4 regions of the Selenomonas sp. oral taxon 478 genome follow, and region 3 is predicted to be linked to each of the others. Evidence: riboswitches for the same ligand, from Rfam matches in the RefSeq annotation. Region 3 holds a riboswitch; each other region holds the start of a gene.
The links. A riboswitch is a leader RNA that binds a small molecule or an ion and turns the genes downstream of it on or off. The one in region 3 is predicted to bind cobalamin.

Region 1: linked by a shared signal. The riboswitch ahead of ADJ74_RS03695 (TonB-dependent receptor) and the one ahead of ADJ74_RS07635 (TonB-dependent siderophore receptor) in region 3 are both predicted to bind cobalamin.
Region 2: linked by a shared signal. The riboswitch ahead of ADJ74_RS02805 (methylmalonyl-CoA mutase family protein) and the one ahead of ADJ74_RS07635 (TonB-dependent siderophore receptor) in region 3 are both predicted to bind cobalamin.
Region 4: linked by a shared signal. The riboswitch ahead of ADJ74_RS09400 (DASS family sodium-coupled anion symporter) and the one ahead of ADJ74_RS07635 (TonB-dependent siderophore receptor) in region 3 are both predicted to bind cobalamin.

Annotation. Positions count from the first base shown of each region.
Region 1 is NZ_CP012071.1:773,427-778,484, reverse strand. It holds gene ADJ74_RS03710 (hypothetical protein) at 1-443, opposite strand, end outside; gene ADJ74_RS03705 (hypothetical protein) at 395-589, opposite strand; gene ADJ74_RS03700 (hypothetical protein) at 600-2,315, opposite strand; cobalamin riboswitch at 2,534-2,706, shown strand; gene ADJ74_RS11225 (hypothetical protein) at 2,664-2,807, shown strand; gene ADJ74_RS03695 (TonB-dependent receptor) at 2,804-4,990, shown strand.
Region 2 is NZ_CP012071.1:575,597-580,654, forward strand. It holds gene ADJ74_RS02805 (methylmalonyl-CoA mutase family protein) at 1-1,960, opposite strand, end outside; cobalamin riboswitch at 2,396-2,625, opposite strand; gene ADJ74_RS02810 (G5 and 3D domain-containing protein) at 2,724-3,533, opposite strand; gene pflA (pyruvate formate-lyase-activating protein) at 3,855-4,613, opposite strand; gene pflB (formate C-acetyltransferase) at 4,600-5,058, opposite strand, start outside.
Region 3 is NZ_CP012071.1:1,640,423-1,645,480, forward strand. It holds gene ADJ74_RS07625 (TonB-dependent siderophore receptor) at 1-874, shown strand, start outside; gene ADJ74_RS07630 (TIM barrel protein) at 877-1,848, shown strand; cobalamin riboswitch at 2,008-2,244, shown strand; gene ADJ74_RS07635 (TonB-dependent siderophore receptor) at 2,531-4,453, shown strand; gene ADJ74_RS07640 (ABC transporter substrate-binding protein) at 4,614-5,058, shown strand, end outside.
Region 4 is NZ_CP012071.1:2,028,757-2,033,814, reverse strand. It holds gene ADJ74_RS09410 (nitrogenase component 1) at 1-932, opposite strand, end outside; partial or broken gene ADJ74_RS11685 (LysR family transcriptional regulator) at 907-1,851, opposite strand; cobalamin riboswitch at 2,150-2,325, shown strand; gene ADJ74_RS09400 (DASS family sodium-coupled anion symporter) at 2,641-4,050, shown strand; gene ADJ74_RS09390 (hypothetical protein) at 4,341-5,058, opposite strand, start outside.

The DNA.
Region 1 (5,058 bases), 870 kb from region 3:
GTGCGGTCTGTCTTTGCGGAGGCCTCAAGGGACTCCTGCGTGCGGTCGGCCGCCGTCTGTACGGCAGCAATGGTCTCTTTGCGCGTCGCGGCGGGGAGGGCGGGGAGATCGGCCGCCGCATAGAGCGTGCGAAATCTGCGCCGCTGGGCGAGGAGTGCCGCGATGGTATCCTGCTCGGCGGACGCGCGCGCGAGGTCGCGCGAAAATGTGTCGCCGTCCTTCTGGATGCGCGTGTTCAGGGCATCGAGCAGCCGCTGGGTGAACCGCTCGGCGACGCCCGACTGCCACACGAGCGTCCCCGCGCGCATGGCGTGCACTGCCTCCTCGTCCGCCGTCCCCGCAGCGAATGTCGTTAGGAGCGCCGCCCACTGGGCGTAGGTGCGCGGCGGGGCGATCATGCGCGTCTCCTGCGCACGGGCGCGGTCGGCGGCTCGAGGTTCCACGCGGGCAGCCCCGCCGCGAGCACCTCGGACTCGCCGCGGGCGCGCCTCTCCTGCGGGCTTCGTGCGTCCTGCGCGGCGGGGGTTGCTGCGCCGTGCGCTGCCGCATCGCTTGTGGGGATCGCAGCAAACGGATTTTGCTCGTTCATCGTATGCCTCCTATATCTGCATCCTGCGGCCGCCCTCGCGGACGGTGCGGAAGGCGGAAACGTCCAGTGCCATGAGGTAATCCAGCGTCTTTTGGCTCTCGGCGTCGAGCGCGCGGTATGCCTCGCGGTAGTCCACGACCTCGGCGAGGAGGCCGCGCACGATCTCCGCCCCTGTTTTGCCCTGCTCGGCAAAGTGCTCCTGCAGCTCCTCGCGCTGCGCTTCGAGGGCGCGCTTTGCGCTGCGGTAGTTCAGGTAGATGAGCACGCCGATGACCGCGCCGATGACGAGCCCGACCGCACCGCCGAGATAGAACCCGAGGACGATGGGGACGATGCCCGCCCACTTGCAGAGCTCCTGCTTCCCGGTCAGACGCAGCTTTGCCAGCTCGCGGTCGCGCATGGCGTCGTTCCACGCGGCGAACTGCCGCAGGAGCTCCTCCTCGTTCTCGCCGTTTTCCGTCTCCCCCTCGAACTCTCCGATGCGCAGCGCAATGCTGTGCGGCACGGCGGCGCGGTTCTCCGCGATGTGGTCGCGATAGGCGGAGAGCATCCAGTCCTTGGATATGGCGAGCGCCATCTTCTGCGTCGCGACGTTCGCCTGCGCCTCCTTCGGGTTCATGGCGGCGTCGGTCAGGAGCTGCATAAAGTCGCGCCGCTCCTCAAACGCCTCCTGCTTGAGCTGCATTTCCTTCTTTGCGCGCGTCTCGTCGCCGCCCTCATCCGCGACGAGCTGCTCGAACGTCACCGCTTCGCGCAGGGGCTGCTCCGCCGCGTCGAAATCCGTCACGAGGCTCGTGAGGACGCGGTCGAGCTCCTGCACCAGCGTGCGCATGGGCGGGTTCTGCATGACGATTTGCTGGACGTGCGCGTAAAATTTGCCGTGCAGCTCCGCGCCGGCGAGTGTGGACTTCAGATCGGCGACGGTCGGGCTGTGCTCCTCGAGATAGGGATAGTGGAACGCGGCGGGCGTCTCGGGCTTCATGAGGGAGAGCGCCTCCTTCCAGCGGCCCTCCTGCGCCTCGACAAAGCCCGGCTGCTCGGAGAGGCGGGCGAGCCATGCGTCGAGCTGCTGCGCAATCAGCCCCTCCGTGTCCACGCCTAGGAGCCCGCTCGCATACGCATCGACGATGAGGATCGCCTTGCGGTCGAGTGCCGTCTCATCCTGACGCATGAGATAGTGCTGCGCCCAGTGCAGGGCAGGGGCACCGCGTCCCGCACGGCGGCAGACGAGGGCAAAGAAGAGCGCCGTCTTCTCCTCGTCACGGCGCAGTGCCTCGCGGAGCGCGCGCACGGCGATCTCCTCGTGGTCGCTGATCCAGGCGGAGAGGGCGACAAGCGCGGGCGCGAGCCAGTACTCGGGTGCGCGCAGCATCAGCTCCTCGCCCGCCGCACGCACCGTCTCCTGCCGCACGATGGCGAGATCGTTCGCCTGCAGGATGCCCTTCGTCGTGCGTCGGATCTCGGCGTAGTGCCCGTACTTTTGCTCGAGCTCCTGCCGCAGCTTGACGAGACGAGTCTCCGCGAGCTGGGCGCGCGCGGTGAGGCGGTGCGCCTGCACGAAGGCGTGGAAATCCGCCGTCAGCGCATCGAAATCCTGCTGCAGCGCGTCGACATTCTTGCCGACGGTGATGACGTTGGAATTGGTTGTGTCGATGTACTCACCGAGCTCCCGCAGACAGTTCCATATCCCGGAAAGATCCGCCTGCGCAATAATGCGGTCAGCCATGCAGTACCCTCCTGTTCAGCGATGCATCATATAATTTGATTCTCATTATATCATATTGCGAAAAGCGTGAAAAGCCTGTGTATGTGCGAATGAATCCGCAGCAGATCGAACGCTGAACCGTGCACCTGACGAGGCTGGACGGGATCGCGGCGTACGCGAATGAAATCTGTGAAAAGTAATTGACACTGCGATATGCCTACGGTATACTACGATAGCAAATATAAATAAGCAGGTTCGGTGCCCCTCGGGGCGTAACAGGGAAATCGGTGCAATGCCGATGCGGTCCCGCCGCCGTAATGCTGAGGATGCCCTATGATGTCACTGGGAAACCGGGAAGGCAGGGCAACGATGAAGCAGAGCCGGAAGACCTACCGAATCTCGTACGCCGGTGCGCTCATGGCGCGCGCCACTGCATCCTGCGATGGACAGGACGGCAGGCTTTTTTTGCGGGCGTACACGGTCATCTGTGTGATTTTGGGGGAATGGAAATGACACGACGGAATTTGGCACTTGCGGTCGCATTGGCGACACTGAGCGCAGCATGGACGGTGCCGGCAGCGGCGCAGGAGGGCGCGGCGGACGTGCACGCATCACCAGATGAACATACCCTTGGCGAAACCGTTGTGACGGCGACTCGTATCGCAGAGCCACGCATGAAAATCCCTGCTAACGTGACGGTCATCACCGCGAAGGATCTTGAAAAAAGGCATGCGTTTAGTCTGCGCGATGCCCTGACACGTGAGGCGGGCATTTACGTTGCACCAACAGCCGAAGTCAAGGATGGTGTCATGCTACGCGGATTTTCGGGCGCAGATATCCTCGTCATGTATAATGGGCAGATGCTGAACACTGCCTTTGACGGAGGTGTCAATTGGGACTCCATCCCACTGACCAATATTGATCGCATTGAGATCGTTCGTGGCGCCGGATCGTCGCTCTATGGTGGACATGCCGTCGCGGGCATCATCAATATCATCACGAAGAAGCCGACTGCATCAGAGGCGACAAAACCTCAGATCCATGGACAGGTCGATCTTCAGAGAGGCAGCAACAATACATGGCAGCGCGGACTTCAGGTCACAGGTGGTGATAAGAATATTTCCTTCCGCGTCGGCTATGAGAAGCGTACGTCGGACGGGTGGGTCGGTCATGCCGTAACGGCGGAGGAAGACAGTGGAAGTTATACGCCCGATGCGACCGGCTCCTTCAGGAGGCTGTCTGATGGCGACTATATTATAGGCAGCCGTGGGGCAAAGAAGAAGGACAGTGAGAATACCTTCGTCGATCTGAACTATGCGTTTGACAAGAACCGCTCACTTGGCTACACCTATCTGCATGCCTCGTATCAGTACTCCTATCATGATCCCATCACCTATTTCAGGGATGCCGCCGGGCTCCCTGTTTTCTCAGGCACTGTCCTTCTGCCAAACGGAAACTATATCAGTGCTTCGCCCGGTGATTTTCTTGGCTACTATGGCCAGCGGGAGCAGGATATTCACAAACTGCGCTATGAGGATACAAAGAACGGTTTCAAGGCAGGAATTGGCTACAGCAATACTTGGAAGGATGGATACTCCAGTGCTGATGGAGCAACGGATATTGACTGGACGGGTGCCGGCGACCGTGCGGAGTATCCGGCCAAGAACTATAATGCGGATCTGCAGAAAAAGTGGACGCTTGGCAACAATACACTGCTTGCCGGATTCTCGTGGATGAAGGATAAAATGCGCTATCGCAGATTCGATCTCCTCCATTGGAAGGATTGGGGCTCGACCTATGGCGCACCGTATCAGCAGAGCGGCGGTTCTGTGATGTCGTCGGCACTCTTTTTGCAGGATGAGCTGGCACTGGATGCACGCTGGAAACTTCAGCTCGGTATACGCTATGACCGCTTCGACAAGAAGGACGGGTACTCCTACATTAGAGCCGCACGCAGGGACTACGAGGACACATCGTTCCATGCGTGGAGTCCGAAGTTTGCCGTTAGCTATGAGCCGCAAAAGGATACAATGCTCTATGTAAGCTATGGAAAATCCTTTAATCCCCCGTCGATCTATCGGCTCTATCGCCGTGCGGGAAACAGTGCGAGCTCTATCCAGGCGAACCCGGATCTGACCCCGGAGATCTCCCGTACACTTGAGCTGGGAGTCAAGCAGAAGATCGGTAGGAATACCTCCTATGGACTGACGCTGTTCCGCGTGGACACGGAGGACAAGATTGCGATTGCAAAGAGGAATAACGTGCGTGCCTACTATAATCTGAACGAAGCGATGGTCAAGGGGGCGGAGTTTGAACTGAAACACCGTTTTCATCGTGACTGGCGTGCGTATTTTAACTATACCTTTGAGTCCGGTGAGTATACGAGTGGCGGCAAGACCGAGCGTGACTGGGATCTGCCAAAACACATGATGCGGTTTGGTATCGAATATAATCGTAATAAATTTAACGGCGTACTCGATGCCCAGTACATTGCCGCGCGTCAGGGCGCGGACAGCGTTACGGGAGAGTATGGCTCGGAAGACAGTTACTTCGTAACCAATTTGTATCTCAATTACAAGCTCAATGAGAACGTTAAAATGCAGTTCGGCATTGAGAACCTCTTTAACCGCAAATACTATGCAGGTGAAGCGGCAAACGAGAGAACCTACACCTTTGGTACAACATATTCGTTCTAGATTTTTAAGGAATTGCGCCTGTTGAAGGATGAATAGAGGAACATAGAAAAAGCTGCTGCACGAGGAGA
Region 2 (5,058 bases), 1.1 Mb from region 3:
CGGCATCCGCACCGCTTGCACGCGCCGCCTCCGCTGCCTCATCAACGGTCTTAAAGCCGTCGTTGCCGAGTACCTCGAATGCACCAACCTGCAGGAAGCCTGTGGTAAAATCCGCACGCGCCTTGTGCTGCGGGATGGGGCCCATGTTCGCGAGGAAGATCTTCACATTGTCGTCCTTCGCCGCCTTATAGTCCTCTGTACGCCGGCGCAGCGCCTCAAAGCGTTCGCTCCAGCGGTGCGGTGCAATCGCCGCGACCGTCTCCGCACCTTTCCCTGCTGTGAGCGCCGCCATCAGCTCGGCAATCGTCGCTCCCGCAAGCGCCGCCTCAACAGCATTCTGAACGGAACCATCTGCCTTGAACGCCGCAAGGGCCTCGTCGCGGTGCTTTGTGTCGATGTCGGAGAGATATGCTTCGATATCTTTCGTGCGCTGTGCCTTGAGCGCTGCCGTATCCTCGGCGCGTGTCTCGAGCAGCGTCTCTGTCATGTTCGGATACATATTGTTGCCGACAATGCGGTCGCGGCGCAGATCGGCATTCTTAAAGCGGTCGGCGAGCACCTTCGCGATGCCCTCCTGAACCGTTCCTGCACGCAGTGCCGCAGCGATGCCGCCCTCTTTCTCGATACCTTGGAACGCCCCCCAGATTTTTTCCTTCATCTGGCGCGTCAGCGTCTCAACCGCCCACGAACCGCCCGCGGGGTCGATCGGCTGCAGGAGACCGAATTCCTCCTGGAGCATGATCTGGACGTTGCGCGCAATGCGGCGCGAAAACTCATCGCCCTTGCGGATGGGTTCATCAAACGGCGCACTCTCGAAGGAGTCGATGCCGCCGACAACGCCCGAGAAGATCTCCGTCGTGTTGCGGAGCATATTGACGTAGGGATCGTAGATGGTCTTGAAGAAGAGTGCCGGGCGTGCATGGATGTGCATCTTCTGTGCCTCCGCACTGCCGCCGAACGCCTTTACAATCTGTGCCCAGAGCGGACGTACGGCGCGCAGTTTCGCGATCTGCAGGAAGAAGTTCGCACCCATGGAGAAACAAAATGCAATCTGCGACGCTGCCTCGTCAATCGTAAGCCCACGTTCGCACAGTGCACGCAGATATGCCGTCGCCGTCGCAAGACACGTCGCAACCTCCTGCACATCGTTTGCGCCGCCGCTGCTGTAGACATCGCTGCGCACAAACACCGTCCGCAGACGCGGCGCGTTCTTCACCGCCCAGCGTGCCGCCGCCGCGAGACTGTCATAGTGCGCCTCAAGGGAGGCGGAGAGCTTCCCGTCCGTCACAAGTGCGCCGATGGGGTCGGATCCGATGATGCCGTGCAGTTTCCCCACAGCCTCGCCCGCCGCGCGGCGTGCCGCCGCCACGAGCGCGAGAAGGGGCACGGCATTTGCACCCGCATAGACATAGAGTGGGAATTTCGCGAGGTCAAGTCCCGTGAGGAGCACGTGCATGTCCTCGACCGTCGTCACACTCGTCCCTGTGTCGCCGACCTTCTCCGCCTGACGCGCATCCACACCGGCGCGCGACGCCGTATCGAGCACAATGTGGTAGATCGTTGCGCCCTTGTCGTTCTCATGGCGCAGGAGCTCGTTGTTCTCCGCCGGGAGCGTCTCGTCACACGCCTGCGCGATGCCCCACGGCTTGCCGATGTAGCCCGCCGCATCCACGCCGCGCAGATAGTCCCCCATGCCGGGCATAACTCCCTTCGGCAGGATGTCCTCCGTATGCTTTCGCGTATACATGGGGTCAAAGGTGATCCCCTCATAGGTCTTCGTGAACATCTTCTTTTCGAACGGCGCGCCCTTCAGGAGTGCCTCACAGGCGGCTTTCCACTCCTCATCCGTGGGCGGCGTGAATTCATCGAGCGGAACATCGGGGAAATCCTCGACATCCGCCGATTTCTTCAGAAGCTTCTGAAGTTCCTCGTCGCTCGACCGCTCTTTTTCTTCCGGCATAGTACGTCCTCCTTTAATTTATTCCGGGAAGGCTCTGTCAGTTCAATGGATAAACTGACATTATGATAAAGCAACCAATGCAAGTTTTGCACACGATTGCTAACCCTAAAAAAAATCGCCCTGAGCTTCCACCCTCAGAGCGTTCCCCCATCACGAGGGAAAAACGAGAACTGAAAAGATGAGCAATGTTTCCCCAAGGAGCAATGCTCCTTCATCCCGGGGAAATCTCTGCGCATGTTCCCATACGTGCGCACAGATCTCCGCAGGATCGCGCAGGGAATCGAGCCTTGCATAGAAAAAGCCCATCCCGCAGCAGCAGAATGGGTCTTTTTCGGTATCGTCACTCAGTTCTCGTGTCGTTTGGTCGCGGCTGCGCCAAACTTTATATCAAGCGAACGAATCCGCAAAATCTCCATCCCCATCACTCGCAGGTCAATCGGTGATTGTTAATCAAGCAGGTCTCCTGGCTCCAGTTCATCGCTCCTTCGCATCTTCCCGGGGGGCTTCCCCAGTGACTGCCGGCTCGCGCTGGCGTGCGAATTTGCTCACTGTTACAGTGGCGTGACCGCTCCGGCTTATGAGATCATACTCTCCCTACCGGATTCCCTATGAAGCATTAAGGCTTTGCACAGCAAAACCTCTGCACTTGATCCAATTTCTATATGTAATTTTTATGGTACGATAGAATAGTACCACTGAAAGCACTTCTTGTCAATAAAAAAGAATCACTGTGTGAATAATTCCACAGTGATTCTCTCTTTTGTTACTCGAGGACGTAGACCTCAACCGAGCGCCGGCCGAACTGGATTGCCTCGTCATAGCTCTCCATGCAGAGGTCAATCGTGTTGCCGACGATCGCCCCGCCCGTATCCGCAGCGATTGCCTCGCCGTAGCCCGGGATATAGAGCCGCGAGCCGAGCGGAATGACGTTCGGATCGACGGCGACAACACCGCGGCGCGCCGCCATGCCGGTCGCCGTAATGCCGCTGCCGCCCCCGTCACTCGGGAGATAGGCGGATGCGTGCATTGTATAGGCTGCACGATAGCGGGGAATCCCCCGACTTACGCGTTCGGCCTCGCGCTCACGCGCGCGCCGCTGCTCCGCCGCCTGCTCATTCTCTGTGAGCTGTATTGCAAGGTTTGCGGTGACTGGTGTATCAACACCGGGGTTCACATCAACCTCGTTCATATTGTAGCCATACTCTGCCACAACGTCGCCGACGGTATGTCCGCTCGTCATAACCTGCTGCGTATCGCCCCAGAAGGAGATGGTGACGGGCACGGCGCGCCGTACGGAGATGTCCGTACGCGGCGGATCCTTGCTCTCCTGCACCTCGTAGGTGTCCTTCTCGCCGAGCGTAACGCCAAGTTTTGCAAAAATATCGTTAGGCTGCGTCTGCACCGTCATGTCGTTGATCGTCTCTCCATCGACATGCACACTCACGCGGTGCATATTCTTCGGCAAGCCGTTCATCGTGAAGCCGCTGGACATCAGCATCATGCCCGCCAGCGCCGCACAGAGCACCGTGTTCTGCTTCTTTCTCACAAATGTTCCTATGCTTTTCCACTGCATAGAATCCCCCCTTTGTTGGAGGTATTTTCCCACTTTGACCTGAATTTTTCATGAAGAATGGGATGTGAGTTAAAATTGAGAGCGATTTTCCGAGTTTGCGCGCCACTTTGCTAAAAAATGCAGTACAGAGCATCGTGCTCCATACCGCAGTTTTTTTATGGAATCGCTGATAAAATGAAGTCCGTCAGATTGGCGTAGATTTTTTCGTCCGAACGAGGTGGAAAACCGGACGCAGAGTGGTGCTCTGTGGAGGATTTTCCGCCGAAGTGCGGGCAAAAAAGATGCGCTAAGATGGCGGTGCTGAATTTATCAGTGCTTCCATTATTTATCCTCTGTGCGAGAGGTCTTTCCCCCGCACAGGATTGCCTCGGCGCGCGCGATCTCCTCTGCCGTCGGCACGGGCGTATCCCCGAGCGGGTACGGCAGATGAAGTGCCTCATATTTGTGCCGCGCCATCGCATGATAGGGCAGCACCTCCACGCGCTCGACCGTTCGCAGCGTCCTGATGAAGTCCGCCAGCCGGTGCAGGTCATCGGCATCCGTCGTCCATCCCGGCACGAGCACGTGACGGATCCACATGCTTTTCCCCTGCTCCGATAGGTACCGCGCGAGTGCCAGTACCGGTGCATTGGACGTGCCCGTCAGCGCACGATGCTGCGCGGGGTCGATGTGCTTGATGTCGAGGAGAAAGAGATCAGTGAGCGGCAGCAGCGCCCGAAACGCGCTGAAGAATGGCTCATCCTCGGTAAAGGGGCCGCCCGCCGTGTCGATGACCGTGCTGACCTGCTGCTCCTTCGCCAGGCGAAAGAACTCCGTCACAAACGGGAGCTGCAGCAGCGGCTCGCCGCCGCTGACGGTGATGCCGCCGCGCTCCTTCCAGTATGGACGATAGCGCAGTGCCTGCCGCAGCACATCCGCCGGCGTTCGCTCCTCGCCGCCCTCTGTCTCCCACGTCTCGGGGTTGTGGCAGTACTGACAGCGATAACAGCAGCCCTGCACAAAGACGATGAAGCGGATGCCGGGCCCGTCGACCGAGCCGAAGCTCTCCGTCGTGCTGATTCTGCCTTTACATATGCTCATGGAAGGTACGCGAAATCACATCCTGCTGCTGTTCGCGCGTCAGGCTGATGAACTTGACGGCGTAGCCCGAGACGCGGATGGTAAAGTTCGCATAGGCGGGATCCTCTGGATGCTCCATGATGTACTCGAGAGTCTCGCGCCCAAACACATTTACGTTCAGATGGTGCGCCCCCTGATCGAAGTAGCCGTCCATCGCACTCACAAGGTTCTGCACGCGCTCGTCCTCGTTGTGTCCGAGCGAGGCTGGTGTCATGCTCTGCGTATTCGAGATGCCGTCGAGTGCCCAGTGGTACGGCAGCTTTGCCACGGAGTTGAGCGAGGCAAGCAGCCCACAGCACTCTGCGCCGTAGCTCGGGTTTGCGCCCGGCGCAAGCGGCGTCCAGGCCCTTCGTCCATCCGGCATCGCGCCCGTGTACTTGCCGTAGACGACGTTCGACGTGATCGT
Region 3 (5,058 bases):
TGCATTCAGTACAAAGACAGGAGCACGTTATGTACGCAACAATTGGGGGCTGTATGGGCAATGGGAGCAACGCTTTGATGCAAAGAATACGGGTATCTTCGGTCTGCGCGAGACGTGGACGACTGGAGCAGCACGAGGGCAGAACTACAGCAACCTCAGTGCCTCGGCACAGTGGCTGCATAAGCTGAACCGTGACAGCAGCGTCTATCTGAATGTCAGTCAGTCCTTTGTGATGCCGACTTTCTCCCAGATGTACCCCAATAATGATATGCAAAGGCCTGCACCGAATCTGAAGCCGGAGAAGGGCATCAACTATGAGATCGGATGGAAGAAGAATCACGGCGGACATCATTGGAAGGCGGCGCTCTTCCATATTGATGTTAAGGACAATATTACAGCGTCTGTGAACAAAAGGAACAACACACAATATGCCTATGTCAATGAAGATTTTCGCAATACGGGCATCGAACTGTCCGACGAGATTCACGGGAAAAACGGATTTTCCTATCACTGGGGTGTCACATGGCAGAATCCCCAGATCAATAACTCTGATCGAAAGGGCGGTGGGTGGTACCGTACCTTTGGTAAGCTACAGTTGACGGGCGGCGTGACCTATCGAAAGGACAAGTGGACTTCCTCGCTCACGGCAAGCTATCTTGCAAGTCGCGTGGTTTTGCCGTCACAGCAGCTGCCTAGCCCGGTCAAACCTTATCTGCTCACAACATGGAACACATCCTATGCCCCCGATGAGAACAACGAGATCAGTCTGCGCATTGACAACGTGCTCGACCGCGATGACACGACGATGCACAGCGGTCTCCGTTACCACAGCGCACCGATCAACTACCTCCTGAGCTACAGCTACAAGTTCTAACCATGCTTACCTTAACCAATCTCTCTAATGCGGACTGCGATGTGGAGCATATCCTTCACGGCGATACTGATGCCCTTCCTGCCATTCTGCAGGAACTGGGGCTTGACGGCATCGAGTTCATGCTCTGTGCGACGTGGGATCGCACGCTGTTTTCGCCCACGTACATCAAGGGCGTACATCTCCTGTTTTGGCCGACGTGGGTTGATTTTTGGCGCGGGGACCGTTCTGCACTCATGGCAGAGTTCGGCAGCGAGGACAATATCCGAGGCTATTACGGCTCGTTGGATGTTGCCGACTGGGTGGAGGGCTGGCGGGAAAATCTGCGGCGGGCGGCAGAATGTCAGCCGCAGTATCTCGTCTTCCACGTCGCGCATAACTGCACGTCGGAGATGTATACGCGCATGTTTTCTGTCACAGATGAGGAAGTTATTCGCACGGCCATCGAGCTCGTCAATGCGATTGCCGACGAGATACCGAGGGGGTGTAAACTCCTCTTTGAAAATTTCTGGTGGCCGGGGCTGACCTTTCAGAAACCACAGCTTGCCGCTGAGCTATTGGAGTGCGTCAGCTATCCCGATACGGGCTTTATGCTCGACACGGGACATCTGATGAACACGAACTTGGATCTGCAGAGCGAGGCGGAGGGCGCGGCATACGTGCAAAAGATCTACCGCGAGCTTGGAGAATTGGGAAAGCGCGTCTATGGCATTCACCTGCACCAGTCCCTCTCAGGGACATATACGCGGGAGATGATGCGGCGGCATGCAGGATGGAAGACGCCGCTCGACTGGCAGACGGCGATGGACTACGTCATGCATGTCGATCAGCATCAGCCGTTTCATACCGACGCAGCATGCAGTATCGTAGATACTGTCCAGCCAATGTATCTCGTTCACGAGTTCCAGCATCGTTTCCGCGATGATCTGGTGAGTAAGCTGCGCATACAGCAGCGCGCCGCAGCGCACGACCGATAGATTCAGGTTCACTGCATGGTGTGTCTTCTCCCTTTTATCGAGCACTGCTTTGTCATGTATTCGTAGTGCCCTATATCGGGATTTAGTGTTGTTGGTATGTTTGCGCTTGACAAGATAATAAATTCGTATTATAGTACGATAGGTTGAATTACTGGAAAACCGAATATTGTCGAGTTAGGTGTCAAAGACTTAATAGAGAATTCGGTGAAGGCTGTATGGCAGTATGCCATGCAGACCGATGCCGAAGCGGTCCCGCCACTGTATCAGCGAGTGAGCCTGCAGGGCGCGCAGAGATGATCTGCCGTCCCAATTTGCCACTGGAGGAATGTCCTCTGGGAAGGCGCAGGTGAACGATGACCTGGAGCCAGGAGAACTGCCTAGTTATGAATCACTGCTTGTACCTGCGAGAGACGGGGAAGGGATTCTATCGCGAGCGTATATTGTTGCGCCCGAATCATGCCTTTTCGTGAGTCTATCCCCTTTCTGTATCGCAGGAAGGGGATTTTTATTTTCTATGATTCATGCCATGCATCAAGAAGATACGTCAAGATGCTTGTGCTGAATTTATCAGTGCTTCCTGAATATGCTTTTCTCTGACTGACGAAGTGCATCCCTTCGCAGCAGATGAATAGATGTATACAGCCTTGCAGTAATGTGTAATGTTTTAGGAGGAGATTACGAGATGAAGAGATTGTGTTCAAGGAAGAAGCTAGGAGCAGCGCTGACAGCAGCCCTCAGTGTAGGCGTTCTGTCTCTGGGCAGTCATGCATTCGCAGCCGATGCGAGTGATACGGCAGATGAACATGCTCTGGGGGAAACGGTCGTCACGGCGACAAGAACCCCGAACAAGGAACTCAAGACGGATGCAAATATCACGGTGATTACAGGCAAGGACCTCGAGCGCCGCCATTACACAGACCTCACGCAGGCGCTGCGCGATGTGCCGGGCGTTACGGTCAATGCGTATGCACCGGCGGGATATAACAACAGCAGCAAATTCTACATCAACGGGTCGGAGGACGTCGTCTTTCTGATCGATGGGGTCCGCCAGAACTATGCGGGGGGCTTTTCGGCCTCTTTGGCATCTGCGATGAAGGATCTTGGCGGCATCGACCGCATCGAGGTACTGCACGGCTCGGCGTCGACGCTCTACGGCTCGGATGCGAAGGGCGGCGTTATCGACATCATCACGAAGAAGGCATCGGGGATGAAGACGACGCTCGGCATCGGCTACGGCAGTTATGGACGTCAGCAGTACAGCATCGCGAATGCGGGCGGTGAGCACGGATGGGACTGGCGCATCAAGTACCAGAAGGATAAGAGCGGAGACTTTTCGGATGCGCACGGCAATACGGTGCCGTCTCATCTGGATGCGGACTCGGTCAATCTTCACCTCGGCAAGGATCTGAGCAAGGCATCCTATCTTGCCTTCAATCTGCGCTCATACAAGGACTCGGATCGCTATCAGGCACTCTATGAAAAGCAGCAGGGGCTCAATGTCAATCGCGGGAACTATGATTATTTGGATGGCGATTTGATTTGGAATGTGAAAATCAATGACACGACCAAGAATCAGATGAGCATCTCGCGCAGCAAATATGATTATGATATTTTCACCTATGGCATGTGGACTCCTGCGGGATCCAGTTATGATTTTAGTGATTCGACATGGAGATTCAGCGACCAATTCGACAAGAAGCTCGGCCACCATCTGCTGACGGCCGGCTTCGAGTTCACAAAGGATGATACGACGATCAAGAACGGCGGCATTGTGAGCATCGATGATCGTACGCTCATCAACCGCTCCTTCTATTTACAGGATCAGTGGAGCATCCTTCCGACGCTGAAACTCACAGCGGGTATTCGTCATGACAGCAACTCGTCCTTTGGCAGTCACAACAGCCCGAGTGTCAGCCTCGGCTATGACATTGATCCGATGACGCACGCCTATGCTTCTTACAGTGCGTACTTCATTACGCCGACGCCGAATCAGCTTTATGCACCGACATACGGCAATCCAAACCTCAAGCCCGAGTCCGGCAACACGAAGGAGATCGGTATTGCCCGTGACTTTGGCAGGGGGCTCAGCCTCACGGCGAGCTACTTCAAGCGCCACTCGAAGGATCGTATCGGTTACCATCCTGTGACATACGTGAACATCAATGTCGGCGATGAGGATGCCCATGGCTGGTCGCTGCAGCTTGCGAAGCGCGTTGACTCGCATCTGCGCGCGCGCCTTGGCTATACACGGACGCATGTCGGCAAGACGGAGCAGAGAGGCGTGAATGCAGACGGTTATCTGCCCGAGGATCAGTGGAACATCGGTGTCGACTACCGCAACCGTGCATTCGATGCGTCGCTGCTTGCGCGCGGGATCGTTGGACGCCCGGGACCGGTACGCGGTGCTTTCCCGACGGATAATTACTGGGTCGTCGATCTTGCAATGAACTACCAGATTGCCGACGCAACAAAGGTATATCTCAAGGCGAACAACATTTTCAACCAGTTCTATGCCGAGCATTCGAATGTAAAGTGGGGCGGCCCCGGAGAGTGGTGGACGGCACCCGGACGCAACTTCATGATCGGCGTGGAGCAGAGTTTCTAAGAACCATGTCATTTCCCTCCGGCAGCGTTCCCGTGTGGTGCGCCGTCGAGGGATATCATAACTTTATCACACTGTAACTCCCCTTTCTGCGCTGTAGAGAGGGGAGTTTCCAAAATAATGGGGAAAGTTTTGCGAGAGGGATAAAAGGAGTTGTGGAACTATGAGCAGATGGCTGCGTGCAGTGATGCTGCCGTGCATATTCATGCTGTTATTCTCTTTGACGGGCTGTGGTATTTCGGACAGGCAGAACCAGACCGCCTACCGTGTTACTGATGCGGACGGGACGGTTGTGTCTATTTTGCATAAGCCCCAACGGATCCTGACGATTGGTGCGAGCAGTGATGAGATGATGCTTGGCCTTGTGGAGCCGAAGCGCATGGCTGCCATCAACGAGACTCTTGCCAATACAGAGGATACGAATATTCCATGGGTACGTGAGAAAATCTCAAACGTTATTTCTCGCAACCCATCAGTGGAGGAAATCGCTGCTTTGCGGCCGGATCTCGTTGCTGTTCCGGAATGGCTGCCGAAAGAGAATGTCGATGCAATACGAGACCTGAATATACCTGTTGTTGTATTCAAGTCAGCAGCCACCATAGACGATA
Region 4 (5,058 bases), 390 kb from region 3:
AGCGGGCTGTACCCGAGGATGAGAACCGTCTGCCCCGCCGGCCGCCACCCATTGGCCGCCTCCTGCACGAGGCGAAGAGATGCCGCTGCAACACCGCACACGGCATCATGAAAGCCGTCCGTCGGCGATGCAGACACACGGCAGCCCTGCTCCTCCGCAGCCTGCAGAACCGGCGCAGCCTCCATTGCCATAAATGCGGGCACCGGTGAACTGAGGAGATGCACCGTGCGGTACGTTCCCTCTGCTGCGAGCGCACCGATCTCTGCGGCAGCGGTCTCCTCCATGCCAAAGATATAGTCCTCCGCCTGTGGGATGAGCGCATAGACATCGCTGCGCTCCGGTATGAGATCCATGCGTGCAAGCGCATTGCGGCAGCCCGACGGCGTGACAAGGACATGCGCCGCGCCCTCTTCCCGCAGGAAATCCGACACGCCCGCCGTATCGCTCATCGGCGGCGGCAGCGGTGCCGAGGCCGTGACCGTCCCCTCCTCCGGCGGCAGCGCGGCGAGGAGCTCTTCCGCAGTCTCGTGCCGGATGCCGTCCGCCTTTGCCAGCGGCCCACGAAAGAAACAGCGCACGATGCAACCCGTCTCCGCAGAGAGCGTACACTCGATATCTGCAAAATCCAGGCGTGTGAGGATGTCGAGACAGGAGAGATAGATCACGACCACACGTACACCGAGCAGGCGTGCGGCATCGCGCACTGCATCTCGGATCGTTTCCTCCGCCGTTCCGAGCACGTAATCCTCTGCCCGCACAGCGGCATAACGAAACCGCCCGCATGCACCGATCTGCATTGCGCGATGGTAGATGGAGCGAAAACAGATGAGTGCCCCCCCTGCGACAACGATGAGATCACGCCGTGCCCACAGGCGGTCGAGACTTGTGTCAAAGTCCCGAATTTCCTCAGCGAGAATCGGCTGCATCGACATCCTCCTCATCGTGAAGCAATTCCTCTCCGCCCTGGTTTCCGTTCTCCTCCCCAAGGATTTCAAGGAAGAGATTCATTGCGGGGCTGCGCCATTTATTCCGATGGACCCCGTAGTATGACGTGACAGTCATCGGATCCGACTGCGCGGCAGCCAACCGACCGAGAGCCATGCGTTCCCGTGCCGCATGATCCGGCAGCAGTGCAATCCCCATATCGTTCTCAACCAGATTGATGATGGTCTGCGTGCTTCGCAGCTCAATCATATTCGTAAACGAGATCCCCCGCTGTCGCAGATAGTCATCTGCCAGCTACCGAATCTCGCCCGGATGCAGCATCGTGATCAGCGGCATCTCGTTGATCTCCATCTCCCGCTCACGAAAGTTCGGACACCATACAGCAGCACCAACCGACGTATAGAAATGCACGGGGCACTCCTCAAACCCCCGGAACGCAAGGTTCTCCTTGTCTCTCTCCTGAATCGTGTATGCGAGACCGACATCGATCTGCCCGTCACCGAGTGCCGCAACAACATCGCGGCTCGTGAGCGAGCGCAGGCGCAGATCGACGCGCGGTGCATGCGCGTGCAGACGTTTGAGCAGGGGCGGCAGACGGAAGCAGAGCAGCGACTCCGGCGCGCCGACTGTGAGCGTCCCCTGATAGGTTGCAATACCGTATTGAAAGCTTTTGACCTTCTTCACTGCAGCAAGCACCTCATCCACATACGGAATCAGCTCCTCGCCCGCCTTTGTCAGGATCATGCGCCGCCCACTTTTCTCAAAAAGCGGTACGCCCGTCAGCTTTTCCAGCTGCGCGATGTGGAACGTAATCGTCGATGGCGTGTAACTGAGGAGACGCGCCGCCTTTGTAAAGCTGCCCGTTCGTACAATTGTCTTGAACGTCGTGAATATCTTTAGCTCCATCCGTATCTATCCTCATTGGCAAGTACGAAATACTCAAAAAAATGTAGAGAAGAAATCGTTCATTGTAAAATGAAATTGGACACATAAAAAGTCGAACATACAAAATCGTTCCGGCAAAACACCTTTGCCAAGACCAGTATATTCGACGCTCATTCTACCATAAAACACCGCGTATTCAAACATCTAAACGTCAATCAGCGCGTACAGTCAAGCCGATGATTCGACTCCTTCCGCCTCTCTCTTGACAATAGGCAGAAGCAGTGATATTCTTCCTCACGGAAGCCATCATCACGACAAACAGCATACTGATGAATCAGGTGTCGCAAGACTCAATAGAGAAGCCGGAAGAGCCGGCGCGGTCCCGCCACTGTGTCAGCGAGCGAATCTGCAGGAAACGTCACTGAGGAAACTTGGGAAGGCGCAGAGGAGCGATGAACTGGAGCCAGGAGAACTGCCTGATCGACGATCACCGTCTGACCTGCGAGCGACGGGGAGGGGATCTGCGTCTTGCGTCGGATCGATCCGCATCTTTGCGGCGTCGTTTCGGCGGTGATTTTATGCACTTCAGCGCTGCATGCGGCGAGGCAAGGATATTTTGCAGTCTCTTCTCTCATTTGCAGAAAGGGGCTGCCTTTATTTTGCGAATGTCCAAGACGCAAAACAGCACCTCTTCTCGCAGACCTCGGACGTATGCTCTGCAAGTCCGCAGCTTCCATGGGCGTCGCAGGAAATGCTTTCGGCAAAAGGGGGACTGCGACGGAGAACTCATATTTTTGATGGGGTGAACACATGAACACGAAGAGAAGAAATGCACTCATCACGATCGGCGTCGGACTCATCCTATGGTTCCTGCCGATTCCTGACGGAGTCACACCACTTGCCTGGCATTTGCTTGCGGTCTTTATCGCGACAGTGCTGGGCTTTATCCTGCATCCGCTGCCGATCGGCGCGGTGGCCTTCATCGCGATTTCCTTCTCCGCATGGGCAGGCCTGCTAAAAACGTCCGATGCCTTGGCAGGCTACGGCAACAGCACGATCTGGCTGATCGTCTGCGCGTTCCTCTATTCCCGCGGCTTCATCAAGAGCGGACTCGGCAAACGCATCGCCTTCCGCATCATCGAAGCGATCGGCAAAAGTGCGTTATCGCTCGGCTATGCCATTGCCTTGAGCGAGCTTGTGATCTCGCCCGCGACGCCCTCGGCCACAGCGCGCGGCGGCGGAATCCTCTATCCAATCGTGCGCTCCCTCGCGGAGGCACTGGGCTCAAAACCCGGTGAGAGCGCACGCCGCATCGGCACCTACCTCATGCAGGTCGGCTACCATACGGACGCCGTGACCTGCACGATGTTTGTGACCTCGATGGCGGGCAACCCGCTCTGCGTGGCGCTCGCAGAGAAGACGCTGGGCGTTCAGGTCACGTGGATGGGCTGGGCGAGCGCCGCAATCGTGCCGGGACTCATCGCGCTCCTGCTCGTCCCCTATGTCATGATGAAGCTTTCGCCGCCCGAACTCGTGCGTATTCCCGACGCCAAGGATCTGGCACAGCGTGAGCTTTCCGAAATGGGGCCGATGAGCCTTGCGGAAAAAGGGCTCTCCGTCATCTTTGTCGTCTCTCTCGCACTCTGGGCAAGCTCCGGCCTCACGAACATCGACGCGACGCCCGTTGCCATGGGCGCAGTCTGCCTCATGCTGATACTCGACATCATCAACTGGCAGGACGTCATCCAGGAAAAGGGTGCATGGGACGCGATGTTCTGGATGGGCTCTTTGATGACACTCGCTTCGGCTCTCGCAAAATCGGGCATCATCACATGGATCGCCAATGGTGCGGGCGCGGCGATTTCCTCGCTCGGCTTCGGTTGGCTTGTTTCCTGCCTCATCATCCTGCTCTTCTACACCTACATCCACTACGCCTTCGCCAGTGTCACGGCACGCATCAGTGCCCTCTATGCGGCATTCATCGCTGTCAGCGTTAGCGTCGGTGCACCGCCCCTTTTAGTCGCCATCATCTTCGGCATCTTCGCCGATGTACCGATCTCCCTCACGCATTACGGCAACGGCTGCGCCCCGATCTACTTTGGCGGAGGCTATGTCTCGCAAAGTGAATGGTGGAAAAATGGCTTCATCATGACGACCATTACGACGCTGATCTACCTGACAATTGGCGCGGCATGGTGGAAAGTCTTGGGCCTTTGGTAAATAATAAATCAGTGGCAGCCCCCTACACGGGGGGCTTTTTATTTGCCGTTTCCCCTCCCGTTTCCCATAAACAGGACAACAAACTCTTTTAGACTCCATTGGTCTGTCATAATAGTCTCTTGTAACAGAATCTTGATATAATTCCAGAATAAGAAAATTATAAGGCAGGATATGGGAAGATGGCTAATGATACTTTGCAAAAGTACAAGAGATCCCAAACGCTAGTAGGCGACTGGGATCTCCTGTAAAATAAAAAATTTTCATGCTGATGTATGAACAGAGCTCCTATTTTATTCGAAAGGTTGAACTTCCTCAACTCGTGCATCCATGTTCTTGTAATGAAACGCAGACGCCCAAGCAACAAGTGGAAGTAGTATTGGATTGATTTCCATATTAATATGATTCAAAAGACGACTTGCTCCAGCTTGTCGTATTGCTTCATCTGTAATTTTTTTATTAGCCGACTTAAGGGATGCATAGCCTTGACGCTTCATATAGTGACTGTCGCTTCCATAAAATAACCAAAAGCTATGCCCCTCATCAATGGTGGACCGTTCACCAGCTGAAGCACGATTTTCCTGCCTGTTCCCCATGAGTTTTTTCTCATAAGCATTTAGGATAAGATGAGCAACATCAAAGCTCAGGCGATGGTCGGCATCCATGACTTTGAGGACAGTTTTCTCTTTCTCCGTCAGTTCATTCCATGGATTTGAATAAGCATCTCTTCTATAAGGCGAGCGCTTATGTTCCATATGAGCTCCATGAAGGAATACCTCCTTCCGCTCATCTGAACTCAACAGCATATAAGGTACATCCTGCAAAATGGTATCGCTGATATGTATCCCCGCATCTTCGACCAGCTTTTTGCGAGTCTTCCAGTCCTCCGTATCCATCAACTTGTCGATGATGGGAGCTTTGGGGTACGGCTTTCCGTTAAGAAAAGCATCAATATATTCATCCATTGTTGCCGGAACCAGTTGGAATAAGATTCGTCTTTTGCTGTTTACA